Regions from separate parts of the Streptomyces sp. AMJ-169 genome, predicted to be linked through region 1. Evidence: riboswitches for the same ligand, from Rfam matches in the RefSeq annotation. Region 1 holds a riboswitch; the other holds the start of a gene.
The links. Region 1 has a riboswitch for glycine ahead of gcvP (aminomethyl-transferring glycine dehydrogenase). Riboswitches for the same ligand answer to the same signal wherever they lie in the genome.
Positions count from the first base shown of each region.

Region 2: linked by a shared signal. The riboswitch ahead of gcvT (glycine cleavage system aminomethyltransferase GcvT) and the one ahead of gcvP (aminomethyl-transferring glycine dehydrogenase) in region 1 are both predicted to bind glycine.

Region 1 is NZ_JBVLTJ010000009.1:9,118-13,306, forward strand. It holds gene ACYUD3_RS22290 (MerR family transcriptional regulator) at 1-23, shown strand, start outside; gene ACYUD3_RS22295 (DNA polymerase IV) at 103-1,449, shown strand; gene ACYUD3_RS22300 (PRC-barrel domain-containing protein) at 1,506-1,883, opposite strand; glycine riboswitch at 2,046-2,141, shown strand; gene gcvP (aminomethyl-transferring glycine dehydrogenase) at 2,321-4,189, shown strand, end outside.
Region 2 is NZ_JBVLTJ010000011.1:173,358-177,546, reverse strand. It holds gene ACYUD3_RS26405 (enhanced serine sensitivity protein SseB) at 1-514, opposite strand, end outside; gene ACYUD3_RS26400 (AAA family ATPase) at 568-1,230, opposite strand; glycine riboswitch at 1,416-1,507, shown strand; glycine riboswitch at 1,508-1,633, shown strand; gene gcvT (glycine cleavage system aminomethyltransferase GcvT) at 1,717-2,835, shown strand; gene gcvH (glycine cleavage system protein GcvH) at 2,930-3,310, shown strand; gene glyA (serine hydroxymethyltransferase) at 3,323-4,189, shown strand, end outside.

The DNA of each region.
Region 1 (4,189 bases):
GGCGCAGGGGCCGGGCGGTCTGACCGGTTTCCGGACAATCTCCGCCGCGGTTCGGGCGGGTGTTCGGGGCCGTTGTCAGTGCCGTGGTGCAGCATCGGAGATGTGAGAAACGCGCCCACGGTCCTGCACCTCGACATGGATGCCTTCTTCGCCTCGGTGGAGCAGGCCTCCAAGCCGAGCCTGCGCGGGAAAGCGGTGATCGTGGGCGGCCTCGGGCCGCGCGGGGTGGTGTCGACGGCGTCGTACGAGGCCCGGGTGTTCGGGGTGCGGTCGGCGATGCCGATGGGGCAGGCGCGCAGGCTCGCGCCCAACGCGGCCTATCTGTACCCCAGGTTCGGGATCTACCGGTCGATCAGCGAGCAGGTCATGGGGCTGCTGCGGGAGCTGTCGCCCTTGGTGGAGCCGCTGAGCCTGGACGAGGCGTTCGTGGACCTGGAGGCCGGCGGGGCGGCCTCGGACGCCGGGAGCGCGCGGGCGACGGGGGAGCGGCTGCGCGCCGACATACGGGCGGTGACGGGGCTGACGGGGTCGGTGGGGCTCGCCGCCTCCAAGATGATCGCGAAGATCGCCTCCGAGCAGGCCAAGCCCGACGGGCTGGTGCTGATCGAGCCCGGTACCGAGCGGGCGCTGCTCGGGCCGATGGCGGTGCGGACGCTGCCCGGGGTGGGCCCGGCGACCGGTGACCATCTGCGCCGGGCGGGGATCACGACGGTCGAGGAGATCGCCGGGGCCGGTGAGGACGAACTGGTCCGCCTCCTCGGCAAGGCCCACGGCCACGGCCTGTACGCCATGGCCCTCGCCCGCGACGACCGCCCCGTCGTCGCCGAACGCGAGACCAAGTCGGTGTCCGTGGAGGACACCTACGACGTCGACATCCACGACCGCGTCCGCGTGGGCGTCGAGGTCCAGCGCCTCGCCGACCGCTGCGTACGACGGCTGCGCGGGGCCGGTCTGTCGGGGCGGACGATCGTGCTGAAGGTGCGGCGCTACGACTTCTCGACGCTGACCCGGTCCGAGACGCTGCGCGGGCCCACCGACGACCCGGCGGTCGTCCGGGAGGCGGCGGGGCGGCTGCTGGACTCCGTGGACACCACCGGGGGTGTGCGGCTGCTCGGGGTCGGGGTGTCGGGGCTCGCCGACTTCACTCAGGAGGATCTGTTCGCGCAGGCGGCGGGGGAGCTGAAGGAGGAGGCCGAGGAGGCGCCGGCGGAGGTCGCCGAGGCGGCCGAGCCCGTGCCCGCCGAGCGGCTGTGGCGGCCCGGGCACGATGTGCGGCACGCCGGGTTCGGGAACGGGTGGGTGCAGGGCAGCGGGCTCGGCCGGGTGACGGTCCGCTTCGAGACGCCGCAGGACGCGGGGCCGGGGCGGGTGCGGACGTTCCGGTCCGACGACCCCGAGCTGGAACCGGCGGAGCCGCTGCCGCTGATGCCGGGCGGGGTGTCCGCGTGAGGCGGGCCTCGGCAGCGGGCCGTCAGGTCGGCTTCAGGGGGGTGGGGTCGCCGCTGTCAGAGGGTGGGTTCGTCGCGGCCCGCCACGTTGCCGAAACCCCGGTCCTCCGGCGGGGTCGGGGCCACCGTGTCCAGGCCGTAGTGGTGGTAGAGCTGGAGCTCCTGGTCGGGGGAGAGGTGGCGGCCGACGCCGAAGTCGGGGGCGTCCTTGATGAGGGAGCGGTCGTAGGGGACCTTGAGGGTGCCCTCGACCAGTTCGCTGGGCTCCAGGGGGACGAAGGCGTCCCGGGTGAAGAGGCCTGTCCTTATGGCGGCCCACTCGGGGGTGCCGGTGGCGTCGTCCAGGTAGACCTCGTCGATGGTGCCGATCTTCGCACCGTTGCGGTCGTACGCCTTGCGGCCGATCAGGTTGCGCGGGTCGATGTCGGTCTGCATGGGCCCTCCCGCTGCTCGCGATGGGTTCCTCGGGGGTCGTGGGGGAGTACAGGGGGTCGTAGGAAGTACGGGGGTCGTAAGGACTACGAAAAAGCACAATGGGCTTGGGGGCCACTCGAAGATCGGGCTGTTGACCTCGCTGGTAATCTTGGCGGTGGCTGTCGACCCCGCGCGGGAGAGTCCTCCGGGAGTTTCCGGGGGCGCCGAAGGAGCAACTCCTCCCCGGAATCTCTCAGGCACACGTACCGCGCGGACGAGGTCACTCTGGAAAGCAGAGCGGGTGCCTGCGGCGTCCGCTCTCACCGACGGTGCAAGCCGGGGGTCTTCGGGCCGCCGGTGAAGCTCTCAGGTCGCGATGACAGAGGGGGAGGCCCCGTCCGGGCACCCCGTAGCCGTGGTGCCCCTTCGCAGGTCGTGACGACCAGGAGGCCTCCGCCATGACTTCTCGTACCCCGCTCGCCGCCCTGGAACAGGGTGTGCCCTTCGAGCGGCGCCATATCGGGCCCGACCGGGAGGCCCAGGCGAAGATGCTCGCGCAGGTCGGCTTCGGCTCGCTCGACGAGCTGACGGCCGCCGCCGTGCCGGACGCCATCAAGAACGTCGCCGCGCTCGGCCTGCCCGACGCGCGCACCGAGGCCGAGGTGCTCGCCGAGCTGCGGGCGCTGGCCGGCCGCAACCAGGTCCTCGGATCGATGATCGGGCTCGGCTACCACGGCACGTTCACGCCGCCCGTGATCCTGCGCAACGTGCTGGAGAACCCGGCCTGGTACACCGCCTACACGCCCTACCAGCCGGAGATCTCGCAGGGCCGGCTGGAGGCGCTGCTGAACTTCCAGACGATGGTCGCGGAGCTGACCGGGCTGCCGACCTCGGGGGCCTCGCTGCTGGACGAGGGGACGGCCGCCGCCGAGGCGATGGCGCTGTCGCTGCGGATGGGGCGGAACAAGAAGGGCCTCTTCCTCGTCGACGCCGACGCGCTGCCGCAGACCATCGAGGTCATCCGTACGCGGGCCGAGCCGACCGGTGTCGAGGTCGTCGTCGCCGATCTGGGCGACGGCATTCCGGCCGAGCTCGCCGGGCGGGAGATCAACGGGGTGCTGATCCAGTACCCGGGGGCCTCCGGCGCCGTACGGGACGTCCGGGCGGTTATCGAGCGGGCGCATGAGCTGGGGGCGCTGGTGACCGTCGCCGCCGATCTGCTCGCGCTGACGCTGCTGGTGTCGCCCGGGGAGCTCGGGGCGGACATCGCGGTCGGGACCACGCAGCGGTTCGGGGTGCCGATGGGGTTCGGCGGGCCGCACGCCGGCTACATGGCCGTGCGGGAGAAGTTCGCGCGGAGTCTGCCGGGGCGGCTGGTCGGGGTCTCCGTCGACGCGGACGGGAACCGCGCTTACCGGCTCGCGTTGCAGACGCGCGAGCAGCACATCCGGCGCGAGAAGGCGACCAGCAACATCTGCACGGCGCAGGTGCTGCTGGCCGTGATGGCCGGTATGTACGCCGTCTATCACGGGCCCGAGGGGCTGCGGGGGATCGCCCGGAAGGTGCACCGGTACGCCGATGTGCTGGCCGCCGGGCTGCGGGCCGGGGGCGTCGAGATCGTGCACGCGGACTACTTCGACACGCTGACCGTCCGGGTGCCGGGCGGGGCCGAGCGCGTCGTCGCCGCCGCGCGGGACGGCGGGGTCAACGTACGGCTCGTCGACGCCGACCATGTCTCCGTCGCCTGTGACGAGACGACCACCCGGGAGCAACTGGGCGTCGTCTGGGCGGCGTTCGGGGTGTCCGGGGACGTCGACGCGCTGGATTCCGGTGCCGCCGACGGACTGCCCTCCGGACTGCTGCGCGGCGATGAGATTCTCACGCATCCCGTGTTCCGCCAGCACCGGTCCGAGACGGCCATGCTGCGGTATCTGCGCAGACTCGCGGACCGGGATTACGCGCTCGACCGGGGAATGATTCCGCTCGGGTCGTGCACGATGAAACTGAACGCGACGACCGAGATGGAACCGGTCACCTGGCCGGAGTTCGGGGAGATGCACCCCTTCGCGCCGATCGAGCAGGCGCAGGGCTATCTCACGCTGATCCGCGAGCTGGAGGAGCGGCTGGCCGAGGTCACCGGGTACGACAAGGTGTCCTTGCAGCCCAATGCCGGATCGCAGGGGGAATTGGCGGGGCTGCTCGCCGTCCGCGGATATCACCGGGCCAATGGGGACGTACAGCGGACCGTCTGTCTTATTCCGTCGTCCGCGCACGGGACCAATGCGGCGAGTGCGGTGATGGCCGGGATGAAGGTCGTCGTCGTGAAG
Region 2 (4,189 bases), on a different contig from region 1:
CGAGGAAGTCGACGGGGTCGTCCTGCCAGTCCGGTTCGAAGAGCCGCACCCGCGCGCCCGTCGCCGTCCCGTCCAGCGCCGTGCGCCCGGAGCGGCACAGCTCGGCGACGGCCTCCGGGGGGAGGGGGACGCCGACGACGCCGTCGGGGTTGAGGGCGATGCCCGCCTGCGGGGGCAGGCCCCGGGCGAACTCGACGGCCGGGGCGATCGTATACGCCATGTGCGAGCCGGTGACCTGGCGGAACTGTTCCTCGGAGGTGAAGACGGGGACGTAGGTCTGGCCGCCGATGTCCATCGTGGGCAGGTCCAGGGGGCCGGTGCGGGGGCCGCCGCCGTTGGGCAGCGGGACCCAGACGAAGCTGCGGCCGAGCACCTCCAGGATGCGGGCGCCCGCCGACGGGACGCCGAGGGAGGCCGACAGCACCTCCTCCAGCTCGTTGCCCGGCCAGCCGCCGTGCGCATAGGGGTGTGTCTGGGCCGGGAAGTCGGCCGGGAGTTCCGCCGGGAAGTCCATCTCGTCTACCGCCTGCTGGAAACTTCTGCTGAAGGTCGAAGTTTAAGGGGACGTCAGCCTGTGAACGCGATCCTCCTCAAGGCGTCCGCCGAAGCCCGGTCCAGCAGCACCGCCGCGGCGCAGCCCTCGGGGAGGTTCCCCCGCTCCGCCGCGCGGATCAGCCGGGCCGCCGCGTGCCGGTGGCGCAGGAACGCGTAGCGCGAGACACCCCGCCCCCGCTCCCGCTGGCCTTCAAGTGCCGTGCCCGGGGTGACGTCCAGCAGGAGCAGATGCAGCCGGCCCCCCTTGCGTTTCGCCTCGCGCGCCAGCCAGGACCGCACCCACGACTGGGTCCCGCAGTCATGGACGACGACCCCCTCGCCCGAGCGCAGCGCGCGGTACAGCCCCGCGTAGTGGGCGAGCCTGACCAGCGGCCGGTAGACGGCGTACGGCAGCGCGGCCGGCAGCCGCGCGGCCCAGCGGTCCCTGGTGTCCTGGGAGTCGACGGCCACGCCCTTCACCGCGCGCCGCATCAGCGTGGACTTGCCGCTGCCGGGCAGGCCGGTGACGACGACGAGGTCGCGGGGGCCGAAGAGGAGGGCGTGCGGGCTGCGGCCGGCGCGCTCGCGCAGATCGCGGACGGCGGGGGCGGGGGCGCAGGCCTCCTGGGCCGGCCGGGTGGGCTGCGTGGGCACCGCGAGGGCCGTGCCCGCCGCGTACGCCGTGGTCCTGTTCACCGTGATCGTCCTCCCCATCGGAGCAGCCCCTTGGCTAAGGGTCTCCCCATAGACAGTAAAGAGAAGGTAATGCCCGGTGTATCGCGAGGTGATGCGCGGATCGGCACAGCCCGGTTACAGATGTGGCCTGCCGCGGGGCGGGGGTGGCGTGCGATGATGACCGCGTCAACTGCATACAGGCCGTTCGAATCCGCGCGGGAGAGTCCCCATCCGGTGGGGCGCCGAAGGAGCAAGTCCCTCCCTTGAATCTCTCAGGCACCGTTACCGCGCGGGCGAGGCACATCTGAAAAGCGGACCGCCGCGACGTGCGGGGGTCCCACCCAAGGTGCAAGCCCTGACCTGTGCGGATCCCTCCGCGCGGCTCGCGGCGAACCTCTCAGGTTCCGATGACAGATGGGGAGGAGACCTTCCAAGGGTTTTCTCCGTCCACCGGGGTTCCCCTGCCGGAAGCCCGCCCTCGCCGTACGTCCTGGGAGACACCGTTCCATGAGCAGTTCCACGCCCCGCCACACCGCGCTCGACGCCCTGCACCGCTCGCTCGGCGCGACCATGACCGACTTCGCCGGCTGGGACATGCCGCTGCGCTACGCCTCGGAACGTGACGAACACCACGCCGTGCGCACCCGGGCCGGCCTCTTCGACCTCTCGCACATGGGCGAGATCACGGTCACCGGACCGCAGGCGGCCGAGCTGCTGAACTACGCACTCGTCGGCGACCTCGCCGCGGTGAAGGCGGGCCGGGCCCGCTACACGATGATCTGCCGCGCCGACGGGGGCATCCTGGACGACCTGATCGTCTACCGCCTCGCCGAGACCGAGTTCATGGTCGTCGCCAACGCCTCCAACGCCCAGGTGGTCCTGGACGCGCTGACCGAGCGGGCGGCCGGCTACGACGCCGAGGTCCGCGACGACCGGGACGCGTACGCGCTGCTCGCCGTGCAGGGCCCGGCGGCGCAGGGGATCGTCCAGGCGCTCACCGACGCGGACCTGGCCGGGCTGAAGTACTACGCGGGGCTGCCCGGGACGGTCGCCGGGGCGGCGGCGCTGATCGCGCGCACCGGCTACACCGGCGAGGACGGCTTCGAACTCTTCGTCGCCCCGGCGGACGCGGAGAAGCTGTGGCAGGCGCTGACGGCCGAGGGCGCGGCGGCCGGCCTGGTCCCCTGCGGCCTCTCCTGCCGCGACACCCTGCGCCTGGAGGCGGGCATGCCGCTGTACGGCCATGAGCTGTCGACGTCCCTGACGCCCTTCGACGCCGGGCTCGGGCGGGTCGTGAAGTTCGGGAAGGAGGGCGACTTCGTGGGCCGGGAGGCGCTGCTCGCGGCTTCCGCACGGGCGGCGCAGGCTCCGCCCCGGGTCCTCGTCGGCCTGATCGCCGAGGGCCGCCGCGTCCCGCGCGCCGGGTACCCGGTCGTCGCCGCCGGCGAGGTGATCGGCGAGGTCACCTCCGGCGCCCCCTCCCCCACCCTGGGCAAGCCGGTCGCGATGGCGTACGTCGACGCCGCGCACGCCGCGCCGGGGACGGCGGGGGTGGGCGTGGACATCCGGGGCAGCCACGAGCCGTACGAGGTGGTCGCGCTGCCGTTCTACACGCGGGAGCGGTAGTTCTTTCAGCTTCGCGGGCCGCGTCGCAGGTCACACGTGCCCTTTACAGTCCCCCATTCACCAGCAGTCCCGCCCGTACAGGAGAATTCACGCCATGAGCAACCCCCAGCAGCTGCGCTACAGCAAGGAACACGAGTGGCTGTCGGCCGTCGAGGACGGCGTGGCGACGGTCGGGATCACCGAGCACGCGGCGAACGCGCTCGGCGACGTCGTCTTCGTCCAGCTCCCCGAGGTCGGCGCCGAGATCACCGCGGGCGAGTCCTGCGGCGAGCTGGAGTCGACGAAGTCGGTGAGCGATCTGTTCGCGCCGGTCACGGGTACGGTCACGGCCGTCAACCCGGATGTCGTCGAGGACCCGTCGCTGGTCAACTCCGAGCCTTTCGACGGCGGTTGGCTGTTCAAGGTGCGGCTCGCGGACGAGCCCGGCGACCTGCTGTCCGCCGATGAGTACACCGCTTTCACCACCACCGGCTGAGGAGTCGTACCCATGTCTGTCCTGAACACCTCCCTGCACGAGCTGGACCCGGAGATCGCCGCCGCGGTCGACGCGGAGCTGGGCCGGCAGCAGTCGACCCTGGAGATGATCGCGTCGGAGAACTTCGCTCCGCTCGCGGTGATGGAGGCGCAGGGGTCGGTCCTGACCAACAAGTACGCCGAGGGCTACCCGGGGCGCCGCTACTACGGCGGCTGCGAGCACGTCGACGTGGCCGAGCAGATCGCGATCGACCGGCTGAAGGAGCTGTTCGGCGCCGAGTACGCGAACGTCCAGCCGCACTCGGGCGCGTCCGCGAACCAGGCGGCGCTGTTCGCGCTGGCCCAGCCCGGGGACACGATCCTCGGCCTGGACCTCGCGCACGGCGGTCACCTCACGCACGGGATGCGGCTGAACTTCTCCGGCAAGCAGTTCAACGTCGTCGCCTACCACGTCTCGGCAAAGACCGGTCTGGTCGACATGGAGGAGCTGGAGAAGCTGGCGCGCGAGCACCGGCCGAAGGTGATCATCGCGGGCTGGTCGGCGTACCCGCGGCAGCTGGACTTCGCGGAGTTCCGGCGGATCGCGGACGCGGTGGACGCGTACCTGTGGGTCGACATGGCGCACTTCGCGGGCCTGGTGGCGGCGGGGCTGCACCCGAACCCGGTGGAGCACTCGCACATCGTGACCTCCACGACGCACAAGACGCTCGGCGGACCGCGCGGCGGGATCATCCTCGCCAAGCAGGAGTTCGCGAAGAAGCTGAACTCCTCGGTCTTCCCCGGCTTCCAGGGCGGCCCGCTGGAGCACGTGATCGCCGCGAAGGCGGTCTCCTTCAAGGTCGCGGCCTCGGAGGACTTCAAGGAGCGGCAGCGGCGTACG